4 regions of the Polaromonas sp. P1_F6 genome follow, and region 4 is predicted to be linked to each of the others. Evidence: predicted binding sites of a transcription regulator. Region 4 holds the regulator's gene; each other region holds the start of a gene.
What was found. The regulator sigma-54, encoded in region 4, starts transcription at its own class of promoters, with help from an activator protein. The targets are predictions, from matches to a motif close to TGGCANGNAANCTGCTTT.

Region 1 (3,037 bases), on a different contig from region 4:
TCGGGCGCGATGTTTGTGGCAATGGCGCCCATCCTGGTGCCGGTGGCCATCTGGATCTACACCCTGGTGTTTGCGTTTTCCTCGCTCTGGTTTGCGCACTATACGCTGTCGGCCCTGGAACAACTTCGCAAGAAGAATAATGCCCTGGCGCCCGACCCGCTTGCGCAAGCAGCTATTGAATCGATAGCAAATGAGCTGGCCCCCGATGCCCTCCCCGGGCCGGCGCCCAGCTTCGGCTCACTGGGCGGCAAGCCCGAATCACAACCCTGAACCCGTTACCTGACAAGCCTGAACATGACCCCACAATTCGGCCTCATCATCGTCGGCGACGAAATCCTTTCCGGCAAACGTGCCGACAAGCACCTGCCCAAAGCCATCGAACTGCTGGGCGCGCGCGGCTTGCAGCTGGCCTATGCCGACTACGTGGGCGACGACCCCGCCCGCATCACGGCCACGCTGGCGCGGGCGTTTGCCGCCGCGCGTGAACACGGCGACGTGGTCTTTTCCTGCGGCGGTATAGGGGCCACACCGGACGACCATACGCGGCAGTGCGCGGCCAAGGCGCTGGGCCTTGAGCTCGCGCTGCACCCCACGGCCAAAACCCTGATCCTTGAGCGCATGGCGGATGTGGCGAAAGAGCAGGGGACACCCTACGAGCCTGACCGCGACGACAACATCCACCGGTTGAACATGGGCGTGTTTCCGGTCGGCGCGGAGATTATTCCGAACCCCTATAACAAGATACCGGGCTTTACCTGCCGGGCGGGGCAGGGGGCGGTTCACTTCGTTCCCGGCTTCCCGGTGATGGCTTGGCCGATGATTGAATGGGTGCTCGACAACCAGTACGCCCACCTGCACCAAAAATCGCCTTACACCGAGAAGTCGGTGATCATTTTTGGGTCCATGGAGGCCATGCTCACGCCCCTGATGCTCGATATTGAAGCGGCCCATGCGGGAGTGAAAGTGTTTAGCCTGCCCAGCGTGGACCACCCGGAATATGGCCGCCATATTGAACTGGGCGTCAAAGGCGCGCCCGAGGCGGTCAATTTGGCCTATCCAGCCATGCTGGCCGGGCTGCACAAATTTGACCTGAAGTTAGGCCCCGAGTTGGTGCGTTAATTTTTTGCACCAAGCTTGTGCGTGTATGTTGATGCACGATCATGGTGCATTCGGTGCTGGCCGGTGTTTTTTGCATTTTCAGCCTGCCAAAGGCTGGAACTGAAGCCAGATCACGGCACAATCCGGGGCTTGGCGGGAAACTCAACCGCCAATGTCTGTGGCACAAAAAGTGCATTCGACAGCCCGAATAGATTTTTCAACCACCCATCCAGCAACAGGAGATTTTGATGGCAAAGACCGTCGCAGACGTCATGAAAATGGTCAAGGAAAACGAAGTCAAGTTTGTTGACTTTCGTTTTACCGATACCCGGGGCAAAGAACAGCACGTGACCGTGCCCGTGTCCCACTTTGACGAAGACAAATTCACGTCGGGCCATGCATTCGACGGCTCCTCAATTGCCGGCTGGAAGGGCATTGAAGCCTCCGACATGCAACTGATGCCTGACCCAAAGACGGCCAACATCGATCCGTTCTTTGAAGAAACCACGCTGTTCATGAGCTGCGACGTGCTTGAGCCCGCCGACGGCAAGGCCTATGACCGCGACCCGCGCTCCATCGCGCAGCGCGCAGAGGCTTACCTCAAGGCTTCCGGCCTGGGCGACACTGCTTACTTCGGCCCCGAGCCAGAATTCTTCATCTTTGACGACGTGCGCTGGAACACCGACATGTCGGGCACCTTCTTCAAGATCGAAGAATACGAAGCGCCCTGGAATTCTGGTGCCAAGCTCGAAGGCGGCAACCGCGGCCACCGTCCTACCGTCAAGGGCGGCTACTTTCCCGTGCCTCCTGTCGACAGCACGCAAGACATGCGCGCCGAAATGGCCCTGATCCTCGAGTCGCTGGGCATCCCCGTCGAAGTGTTCCACCACGAAGTGGCCGGTGCCGGCCAGAACGAAATCGGTACCCGTTTCAGCACGCTGGTTCAGCGCGCCGACTGGACCCAGGTCCTGAAATACGTCGTGCAGAACGTGGCCAACGCCTACGGCAAAACCGCCACCTTCATGCCCAAGCCTGTTGTCGGCGACAACGGCTCCGGCATGCACGTTCACCAGTCCATCTGGAAAGACGGCAAAAACCTGTTTGCCGGTGACGGCTATGCAGGCCTGTCTGATTTCGCCCTGTACTACATCGGCGGCATCATCAAGCATGCACGCGCCCTGAACGCCATCACCAACCCAGGCACCAACAGCTACAAGCGTCTGGTTCCTGGCTATGAGGCGCCGGTCAAGCTGGCTTACTCGGCCAAAAACCGTTCGGCATCGATCCGCATTCCTTACGTTGCCAATCCAAAGGGCCGCCGTATCGAAGCGCGTTTCCCCGATCCACTGATGAACCCTTACCTGGGCTTCTCGGCCCTGATGATGGCGGGTCTGGACGGCGTGGAAAACAAGATCCATCCCGGCGAAGCCGCCACCAAGGATCTGTACCATCTGCCACCCGAGGAAGATGCAAAAGTACCAACCGTGTGCCACAGCCTGGACCAGGCGCTGGACGCACTCGACGTGGGCCGCAGCTTCCTGACCAAGGGCGGTGTGTTCACCGACAGCATGATCGACGCCTACATTGAACTGAAGATGGGTGAAGTGACCCGCCTGCGCCAGGCGACCCACCCTATCGAATTCGAGATGTACTACTCCCTGTAATCAGGGGGGCGAAAGCCCAACCGCCTACTGTTTATTTACACAGTTTGTGGTCAAAAAAGGACGGCATATGCCGTCCTTTTTTATTGCCCAAGCCGGTTGTGGGTTTGCTGGCTTTGTATTTCGGCGCCTTTGCCGCATACTGATAGACCGTCCTCGCCCTTATTGGGCATCGGGAGTACCTATGAAACACACCTTATTGCTTTCTACCTTGTCGTTGCTGCTGGCTGGCGCGGGGAATGCTGCATGGGCGCAGCAGGTATACCGCTGCGCAGGAG
Region 2 (3,037 bases), on a different contig from region 4:
GCTTGCCCGCCAGTGTCTGCACAAAACGCTGCGCGTCGGCGCTGGTGTAGTTGCAGGGCTGGCGCTCGTCGGCGAAGAGGCTCGGGTTTTGCCAGATCGGCTGGCCGTCCTTGCGCCAGAAAATGCTGAGCGCCCAGCGCGGCAATTGCTCGCCGGGGTACCACTTGCCCTGGCCGAAATGCAGGAAGCCGCCTTCGCCATATTCGGCGCGCAGCTTTTGCACGAGTTCGGTCGCATAGCCGCGTTTGGTCGGGCCCAGTGCGTCGATGTTCCATTCGGCCGCGTCGCGGTCGGTGGTGGCCACAAAGGTAGGTTCGCCGCCCATGGTCAGGCGCACGTCGCCGGCCGCCAGGTCTTTATCGACCTTTTCGCCGAGCGCCAGCACCTCCTGCCATTGCTCCTCGGTATAGGGCTTGGTCACGCGCGGTGATTCGTAAATGCGCTGCACCGCCATGTGGTGTTCGAACTCGACTTCGGATTTGTCGACGCCGCCTTCGACCGGCGCTGCGCTCGACGGCTCGGGCGTGCACGCCAGCGGAATGTGGCCTTCGCCGGCCATCAGTCCCGAGGTCGGGTCCAGGCCGACCCAGCCGGCACCGGGCAAAAACACCTCGCACCAGGCGTGCAGGTCGGTGAAGTCGGCTTCGGCGCCGCTGGGGCCGTCGATGGATTTGACGTCGGCTTTCAGCTGGATCAGATAGCCCGAGACAAAACGCGCGGCCAGTCCCATGTGCCGCAGCAGCTGCACCAGCAGCCAGCCGGTGTCGCGGCAGGAGCCGCAGGCCAGGCGCAGCGTTTCTTCAGGCGTTTGCACGCCGGGCTCCATGCGAATGGAGTACTTGATGTCCGACTGGAGGCCCTGGTTCAGACCCACCAGGAAGTCGATGGTGCGCTTGGGCGTGCGGTCGATTTTTTCAAGGTAACGCTTGAGCAGCGGTGTGGCTGGCTGGGTGGCCAGGTAGGGTGCCAGTTCGCGGGCCTGCAGTGCGTTATAGGTAAACGGGAATTCTTCGGCAGCCGGTTCCAGGAAGAAGTCAAACGGGTTGAACACCGCCATTTCCACCACCAGGTCCACCGTGACCTTGAACTCGCGTGTCGGCTCGGGAAACACCAGCCGGGCCTGGTAATTGGCAAACGGGTCCTGCTGCCAGTTGATGAAGTGGCCGGCGGGCTCAACCCTGAGGGAATACGACAGTACCTGTGTGCGGCTGTGCGGCGCAGGCCGCAGGCGCACGACCTGGGGGCCGAGTTTGACCAGGCGGTCGTATTTGTAATGCGTGATGTGGCTCAGGGCGACGTGGATGGACAAGGCAGCCTCGCTTTTAAAGGAACGGGCGTGTAATCACGCCCTCTGGAAAATACGTTCAACAGACCGCCACATCTTGCGGTCTCAGGAACGCCGTGTAAACAGCTTACCCGGATTTGGTGGCATTTCTGAAAGCAAGAGCTGCGCCACGTGGTCTCTTGAGTGTGAACCGGCTGTTTGGCGCTGTTTGTTGGCTATCTGCCGCGCTTTCCCGTTAAGCTCAAAGCGGTCAGTGCATAAAAACAGTTCAAAGGGGAGGCGGGTTTGAATCGACCTGTATCAGCCGGGGCACGGCTGTATGCGGCAAGCCCGGGGCCGGTGTTTGCCGGTTTTATTGCGGGTGTTGCCCTGCAGTTGCAGCAGTCCGTCTTGTGGCCACAACAGATTTATGCCGCCATGGCGCTGCTGGCCTGCACCCTGGCTGGCCTGTACCTGCGCTTTGGCAGGCTGCGTCTTCCTTCGTGGGGAAGGGTGGTTTCGGCCTTTGCCCTTGCTGCCTTGCTCGGTGTGGGCCTCACGGGCTGGCGTGCCGGCGTCTTCCTGACGGCGGCGCTCAATCCGGCGCTGGAGGGCCGCGATATCGAGGTCACAGGCCAGGTGCTGGCGATGCCGCAACCCGGAGAAGATGGCCTGCGCTTTCGCTTCGCGGTGGAATCTGCCCGCCTCAATGGCGGCACAGTCACCCTGCCGCCGCAAATCATGCTGGGCTGGTATTCGGGCTTTGCCGGGCGCGAGCCCGCCGTACCGGCGCAGGACGCCGACCCGTTCGAGATAGCACTGGCCTTGCAGCGCCAGCCGCAAGCCCTGCGCGCCGGAGAACGCTGGCAAATGACGGTGCGGCTCAAGGCGCCGCACGGAAACAGCAACCCTTATGGTTTTGACTACGAACTCTGGCTGTGGGAGCAGGGCATACAGGCCACGGGCTATGTGCGTGCCGGCCCGCGCGACGCACCGCCGGCAAAACTCTCCAGCAGCTGGCAACACCCCATTGAGCAGGCCCGGCAAGCCGTGCGCGAAGCGATTTTTGGGCGCATTGAAAACCGGCAGCTGGCAGGCGTCATTGCCGCGCTGGTGGTCGGCGACCAGGCCGCCATCGAACGCGCCGACTGGGATGTGTTTCGTGCCACGGGCGTAGCTCACTTGATGAGTATTTCAGGCCTTCATATAACGATGTTTGCCTGGGCTGCCTCACTGCTGATCGGCGCGCTGTGGCGGCGATCAGCGCGTTTCACGCCGCGGTTGTGCCTGGTGTTGCCGGCAGCCGCTGCAGGTGCTTTGGGCGGCTTGCTGCTTGCCACCCTGTATGCATTGTTTTCCGGCTGGGGCGTGCCCGCGCAGCGAACCATCTGGATGCTGGCCACCGTGATCCTGCTTCGGCAAGGCGGCAGGCAGTGGCCCTGGCTGCAGACCTGGCTGCTGGCCATGGCCGTGGTGGTGGCGCTGGACCCATGGGCGTTGATGCAAGCCGGGTTCTGGTTGTCTTTCGTTGCGGTGGGTGTTTTGTTTGCTACAGATTCAGGAGCTGCTCGCGCTCATGGGGAAAGGGCTGCAGCCCAATTCGACTCAAAAAAACAACCTGAGGACGGGCACTGGTGGCAGCGCCGGCCCAGATGGCTGGACAGCGTTGGGCGTGCGATGCGGGAGCAATGGGTCGTCACGCTGGCGCTCACGCCCCTGTCGCTGCTGCTGTTCAACCAGGTTTCGCTGGTCGGCCTTCTGGCCAATGCCGTG
Region 3 (3,037 bases), on a different contig from region 4:
CAAGTGTAAGGTTTGAGGTAACTCCTCACATCAACTGGGGCTGCAGGCGGGCGGTCCCCGAGGGGCTGGAGCCCGCGGCTCCAAGCCTGCCTGTGCAGGCTTGGACGGGCGACAGAGGCGAAACGTCTCGTGAGCTGCGGCCAGCAAGGCCTCGGGAGTTACACGCAGTGAACGACTGTGGGGGCACGGTTCTTGCACCGCTTGGCACATGACACCGTCCCAATCCCTGCGCCTTGTCATCATCGCCCCGGACCTGCTGGAGTCCGTATCCGATGACGCCCATGCACGGGAACTGGCCGAGCGCTCGCGCCAGCTGCGTATCGGCCTGCTGGAAAACGGTTACAACATTGTCGCGGTGCTCCCGGCCGATACCTTCCTGGACGAGCGCCTGGCGCAACTGCAACCCGACATGATCATCGTGGACGCCGAAAGTGAGGCCCGCGATTCGCTGGAGCATGTGGTCATGGCAACGCGGGACGCCCGCCGGCCCATCGTGCTGTTCACCAACGACAACGACACCAGCCACGTGAAGGATGCCGTCGCCGCCGGCGTGTCGGCCTATGTGGTGGCCGGCCTCTCCCCGGATCGAATCCGCCCCATCCTGGATGTGGCCATGGCGCGCTTTGAACACGAACAGGGCCTGCGCAAAGAACTGGCCCATGCCAAAACAGAGCTGCATGACCGAAAAGTCATAGACCGGGCCAAAGGCATGCTGATGCAGCGCCAGGGATTGTCTGAGCAGGCCGCTTACGAAAAGCTGCGCAAGGCCGCCATGGACAAGGGCCTGCGCCTAGGCGAAGTAGCCCAGCGCATGCTGGACGCCCTGGACCTGCTGGGCTGAATCGCCGGCCAGGCCTCAATAAACCCTCAATTGGTGCAGCGCACAAATACGGTGCAAACATCAACCTGCAACCCTGCGTCATCCCGCCCCGCAGCTGCCCACAGCGCACTTCACATGGCTCGCATAACTGGGCGCACCCACTCTCAAAACCACCGCGTCCTAACGACACCCGCCAACCCTGGCACAGCTTTTGCAATGCCCTAGGCACTGGTCAAAGATGGCCGACCGGCACAGCACTTCAATGGCGAAGTGTGTGGTGCCCCCAAGGAACAAAGGCGTTCGCACCCTGCATCACGTTCAACGTGTTGCCCGGGTCGAGCGCCTTTTTTGTTTTTGTCTTTCGTTTTTAACTATCAGGAGCCGCCAACATGACTGAACTGCTGAAATCTTCGCTGACACGCCGCACCGTGCTGCAGGCCGCGGCCGTAGGCGCCGTGGGCATCAACCCCGCCCTGCGCGCTGCCGTGTACGCCCAGGGCTCCGACGCGCCGGAGAAGAAGGAAGTGAAGATCGGCTTCATACCGCTGACCGACTGCGCCTCCGTGGTCATGGCCTCGGTGCTGGGCATTGACCAGAAATATGGCGTCAAGATCATCCCGACCAAAGAAGCCAGCTGGGCCGGTGTGCGCGACAAGCTCGTCAACGGCGAGCTGGACTTCGCCCACGTGCTCTACGGCCTGGTCTACGGCGTGCACATGGGCACGGCAGGCCCCAAGAAAGACATGGCTGTGCTGATGACGCTCAACAACAACGGCCAGGCCATCACGCTGTCCAAAAAACTCGCCGACAAAGGCGCGGTTGACGGCGCGGGCCTGGCCAAGCTCATGGCGACGGACAAGCGCGAATACACCTTCGCCCAGACCTTCCCCACCGGCACCCACGCCATGTGGCTCTACTACTGGCTGGCTGCCAATGGCATCAATCCGATGAAGGATGCCAAAGTCATCACCGTGCCGCCGCCGCAGATGGTGGCCAACATGCGCGTGGGCAACATGGACGGCTTCTGCGTGGGCGAGCCTTGGGGCCACCGCGCCATCATCGACGGCATCGGCGTGACCGCCGTGACCACCCAGGACGTCTGGAAGGACCACCCAGAAAAAGTACTAGGCACCACCGCCGACTTCGTCAAGAAATACCCCAACACCGCGCGTGCCGTGACCGCCGCCATCATCGAAGCCGGCAAGTGGATTGACGCCAGCCTCTCCAACAAAAACAAGATGGCCGAGACCGTGGCCGACAAGAGCTACGTCAACACCAGCGTGGACGCCATCAACCAGCGCATCCTGGGCCGCTACCAGAACGGCATGGGCAAGACCTGGGACGACCCGAACTACATGAAGTTCTACAACGACGGTGCGGTGAGCTTCCCTTACCTGTCCGACGGCATGTGGTTCCTCACACAGCACAAGCGCTGGGGCCTGATCAAGGATCACCCCGACTACCTGGGCATTGCCAAGCAAATCAACCACATCGACGTCTACAAGCAGGCAGCCACGGCGGCCAAGGCCAGCGTTCCCAAAGACATCATGCGCAGCAGCAAGCTGATGGACGGCACCGTGTGGGACGGCAAGGACCCGAAAAAATACGCCGACAGTTTCAAGGTTCACGCCTGAACACCCACGCGATATCCACGCTACACCCCACCCAACCTTCCTACGTAAAGAGGTGACGCCATGGTCAGTGCCGTATTTCACAACCCGCTGGAGGCGGCAACCCCGGCAAGCCGCAGCAACGAAAGGCCCAGAGATGCTGCCGCTATCAATTCGATAGCTGGTGGCGCTCATCCAACGGGCGCTACAGCCCAAAACAGCATGAACGCTCCAACAAAACCCACCCCCATCACCAAGCCATCCGGCGATGCCTCCTGGCTCTGGCTCAGCGTCCTGCCCCCCCTCCTGGGCCTGGGTTTGCTGGTGCTGATCTGGGAGCTTGTTTTCATGGGCACGGCCGGCAGCATTCCCTCGCCCAAAGACACCTTTGTGCAGGCGGTGCAGATCTTCAGTGATCCGTTCTACAGCAAGGGGCCGAATGACCAGGGTGTGGGCTGGAACGTGCTGTCTTCGCTCAAGCGCGTGGCCATGGGCTTCGGTATGGCGGCTGTCGTCGGCATACCGGTCGGCTTCATGATCGGGCGCTTCAACTTTCTGAGCCGCATGTTCAACCCGCTGATCAGCCTGCTGCGCCCGGTCTCGCCGC
Region 4 (3,037 bases):
GCATCACGCCCGAAGGCGCAGGTGGCATACGCTGCAGCGCGTCGCCGCCGCGGAATTCCACCGCATTGGCCACACCGGCACGTTCGGCATTGCGCTCGGCAAAGTCAACCATGCGGAAAGACACGTCGCTGCCGAACACCGGCGCGGTAGGTTCGGTGATGGCGGCTTCGGCCTGGTCGAGCAGACCGTCCCAGACATGGCCCTGGAAAGGCAGGTACTTCTGGAAGGCAAAACGGCGGTTGATGCCGGGTGCGATGTTGCACGCGATCTGCGCGGCTTCAATCGCGATGGTGCCCGAGCCGCAGCAGGGGTCATAGAGCGGCACGCCTTCTTTGCAGAGCTGGTCCCAGCCGCTGGCGGCAATCATGGCGGCGGCCAGGGTTTCCTTCAGCGGGGCATCACCCTTGTCTTCACGCCAGCCGCGCTTGAAGAGCGGCTCACCCGAGGTGTCGATGTAGACCGTGACGGTGTCCGTCGTCAGGTGCACGTAGACGCGCACGTCGGGCCAGCGCGTGTCGACGCTGGGGCGCACGTCGTCGAACTTGGCGCGAAAGCGGTCGGCGATCGCGTCCTTGATCTTCAGCGCCGCGAAGTTCAGGCTTTGCAGCGGGCTGTGCTGGGCGGTGATCTCGACCTTGAAGGTCTGCTTGGGCGTGAACCAGATTTCCCAGGCCACGTTGGCAGCAGCGTTGTAGAGGTCTTGCTCACTGCGGTACTGGTTATGCTGCAGTTCGATCAGTACACGCTGCGCCAGCCGGCTGTGCAGGTTGAGCTGCAACGCGTCGCGCCACGACGCCTGCAGCTGCACGCCGGCGCGCCAGGCTTTGCCGTCGATCCCGGTGACACGCTTGACCTCGGTGGCCAGCAGGGTTTCGACGCCTGCGGCGCACGGTAAAAACAATTGGAGTTGATTCATGACTGACTTTGAGGGACGGGCAGCGCGGCCTGATTGGGCGGCTAGAGTGATTTGCGCAGGTTGGCGGGCGCTATGCGCAGGGCTTCGCGGTACTTGGCCACGGTGCGGCGTGCGCATTCAATGCCCTGCTCCTTGAGCATTTCGGAAATCTGGTTGTCGCTGAGCGGTTTCTTGAGGCTTTCGGACGAGACAAATTGTTTGATGAGCGCGCGTACCGCCGTGCTGGAAGCATTGCCGCCGGTTTCGGTGCCGAGCGCGGAGCCGAAGAAATACTTGAGCTCAAAGGTGCCGAAAGGGGTGCCCATGTACTTGGCCGTGGTCACGCGGGAGATGGTGGACTCATGCAGGCCCAGCTCGTCGGCGATTTCGCGCAGCACCAGCGGGCGCATGGCGAGTTCACCGTGCGTGAAGAAATTTTTCTGCCGTTCCACAATCGCACTGCTCACGCGCAGGATGGTGTCAAAGCGCTGCTGGATGTTCTTGATGAACCAGCGGGCCTCCTGCAGGCGCTGCTGCAGCGCCTGGCCGCCCTGGCCCTTGTGCTGCTTGAGGGCATTGGCATAAATGTCGTGCACGCGCAGGCGCGGCATGACGTCGCCATTGAGCGAAACCTTGAAGCCCCGGCCCGACTTGATGACGATGACGTCGGGCACGATCAGGTTGCGCTCCACGTTCACGAAGCGGCGCCCGGGCTTGGGATCGAGCCGGCCTATCACCGTGATCGCGCCCTTGATGGCGGCTTCGGTGAAACCGCACAGGTGCGACAGGCGTTTCACGTCGCGCTTGGCCAGCAGCTCCATCGGTTGCTTGCACATGGCAATGGCTGCGCGGGTTTCTTCGCAGTCCTTGCAGTCCAGCAGCTGCAGGCTCAGGCATTCCGCCAGGTTGCGCGCACCGACACCGGCAGGCTCCATGTGGTGCAGCAGCTTGAGCGCCATCGCAAAACGCTGCTCCAGTTCTTCCGCCTGCGCCATGTCATCTCTTGCAAGACCGGCCGCGAGCGACGCCAGGCTGTCTTCAAGGTAGCCGTCGTCGTTGAGCGATTCAATGAGGAAGTGCAGCGCGGCACGGTCTTCCTCCGACAGGCGCAAGCTCAGCGATTGCCGGTGCAGGTGGTCCTGCAGCGACTCATGGCTGCCCGTGAGGTCGGAGGCCTCGGCTTCGCTCTCTTCATTGTTGTTCTTGCGCGCCGGTGCGTCGCTTCCCCACTCGCTGTCGTCGGGCGTGGTTTCTACCGTGCCATCGCCTTCCCAGCTTTCCTCGAGCTTGGGCTCCGCACTGACTTCTGCGTCATTCGGGGCTGTAGCGCTAGTCTCGTCTGCGCCGCCAGCTATCGAATCCGTAGCAGATTCAAACTCGCGGCTGTCCTGGCTTACCGGCGTGTTGATGTGCTCCAGCCCAAACTCTTCGCGCACCGCCGTCTCTTCCGACACTTCCAGAAACGGGTTTTCGTCGAGCATCTGCTCGACCTCCTGGCTCAACTCAAGCGTCGACAGCTGCAACAGCCGGATCGACTGCTGTAGTTGAGGTGTCAGCGCAAGATGCTGCGAGACGCGGAGTGACAGACCTTGTTTCACTGGATTTTCAAACTTGCGGAAGGTTGAGGCAATACGTCTTTAACCAGCGGGCGCCGCGGAACTGGCTTTGCCAGGCCGCAGGCGCCGTCCCCGGAGGGGGAGAGGGAGCTACACGAAGTGAGCGACAACAGGGGGGAACCATGTTCTACATCTTGAAGTGTTCGCCGAGATAGACGCGGCGCACATCGGCGTTATTCACGATCTCGGACGGTGTGCCTTGCGCCAGCACGTGGCCGTCGCTGATGATGTAGGCGTGGTCGCAAATGCCCAGTGTTTCACGCACGTTGTGGTCGGTGATCAGCACGCCGATGCCGCGCGATTTGAGGAAACCGATGATGCGCTGGATTTCGATCACGGCAATGGGGTCGATACCGGCAAAGGGCTCATCCAGCAGGATGAAGCGCGGCTGGGTTGCCAGCGCCCGCGCGATTTCGACCCGGCGGCGCTCGCCGCCCGAGAGCGCCGGTGCCGGTGAATTGCGCAAATGATCTACCCGCAAATCCTGCAGCAGGGCGTCGAGCCGCGACTCGATGTCTGCGCGCCC

Region 1: a site for sigma-54 is predicted at 1,278-1,295, ahead of glnA (type I glutamate--ammonia ligase). Genes of this name have one in related genera too.
Region 2: a site for sigma-54 is predicted at 1,438-1,455, ahead of AC1DY9_RS20105 (transglutaminase family protein). Genes of this name have one in related genera too.
Region 3: a site for sigma-54 is predicted at 1,021-1,038, ahead of AC1DY9_RS22940 (CmpA/NrtA family ABC transporter substrate-binding protein). Genes of this name have one in related genera too.

The regions. Positions count from the first base shown of each region.
Region 1 covers NZ_JBFUBQ010000001.1:308,274-311,310, forward strand. Annotated here, with positions in the region: gene AC1DY9_RS01445 (EI24 domain-containing protein) at 1-270, shown strand, start outside; gene AC1DY9_RS01450 (competence/damage-inducible protein A) at 295-1,119, shown strand; gene glnA (type I glutamate--ammonia ligase) at 1,347-2,762, shown strand; gene AC1DY9_RS01460 (hypothetical protein) at 2,944-3,037, shown strand, end outside.
Region 2 covers NZ_JBFUBQ010000009.1:16,989-20,025, reverse strand. Annotated here, with positions in the region: gene AC1DY9_RS20105 (transglutaminase family protein) at 1-1,309, opposite strand, end outside; gene AC1DY9_RS20100 (DNA internalization-related competence protein ComEC/Rec2) at 1,571-3,037, shown strand, end outside.
Region 3 covers NZ_JBFUBQ010000014.1:40,820-43,856, forward strand. Annotated here, with positions in the region: gene AC1DY9_RS22935 (ANTAR domain-containing response regulator) at 209-841, shown strand; gene AC1DY9_RS22940 (CmpA/NrtA family ABC transporter substrate-binding protein) at 1,210-2,454, shown strand; gene ntrB (nitrate ABC transporter permease) at 2,653-3,037, shown strand, end outside.
Region 4 covers NZ_JBFUBQ010000004.1:360,949-363,985, reverse strand. Annotated here, with positions in the region: gene AC1DY9_RS15110 (THUMP domain-containing class I SAM-dependent RNA methyltransferase) at 1-916, opposite strand, end outside; gene AC1DY9_RS15105 (RNA polymerase factor sigma-54) at 958-2,493, opposite strand; gene lptB (LPS export ABC transporter ATP-binding protein) at 2,639-3,037, opposite strand, start outside.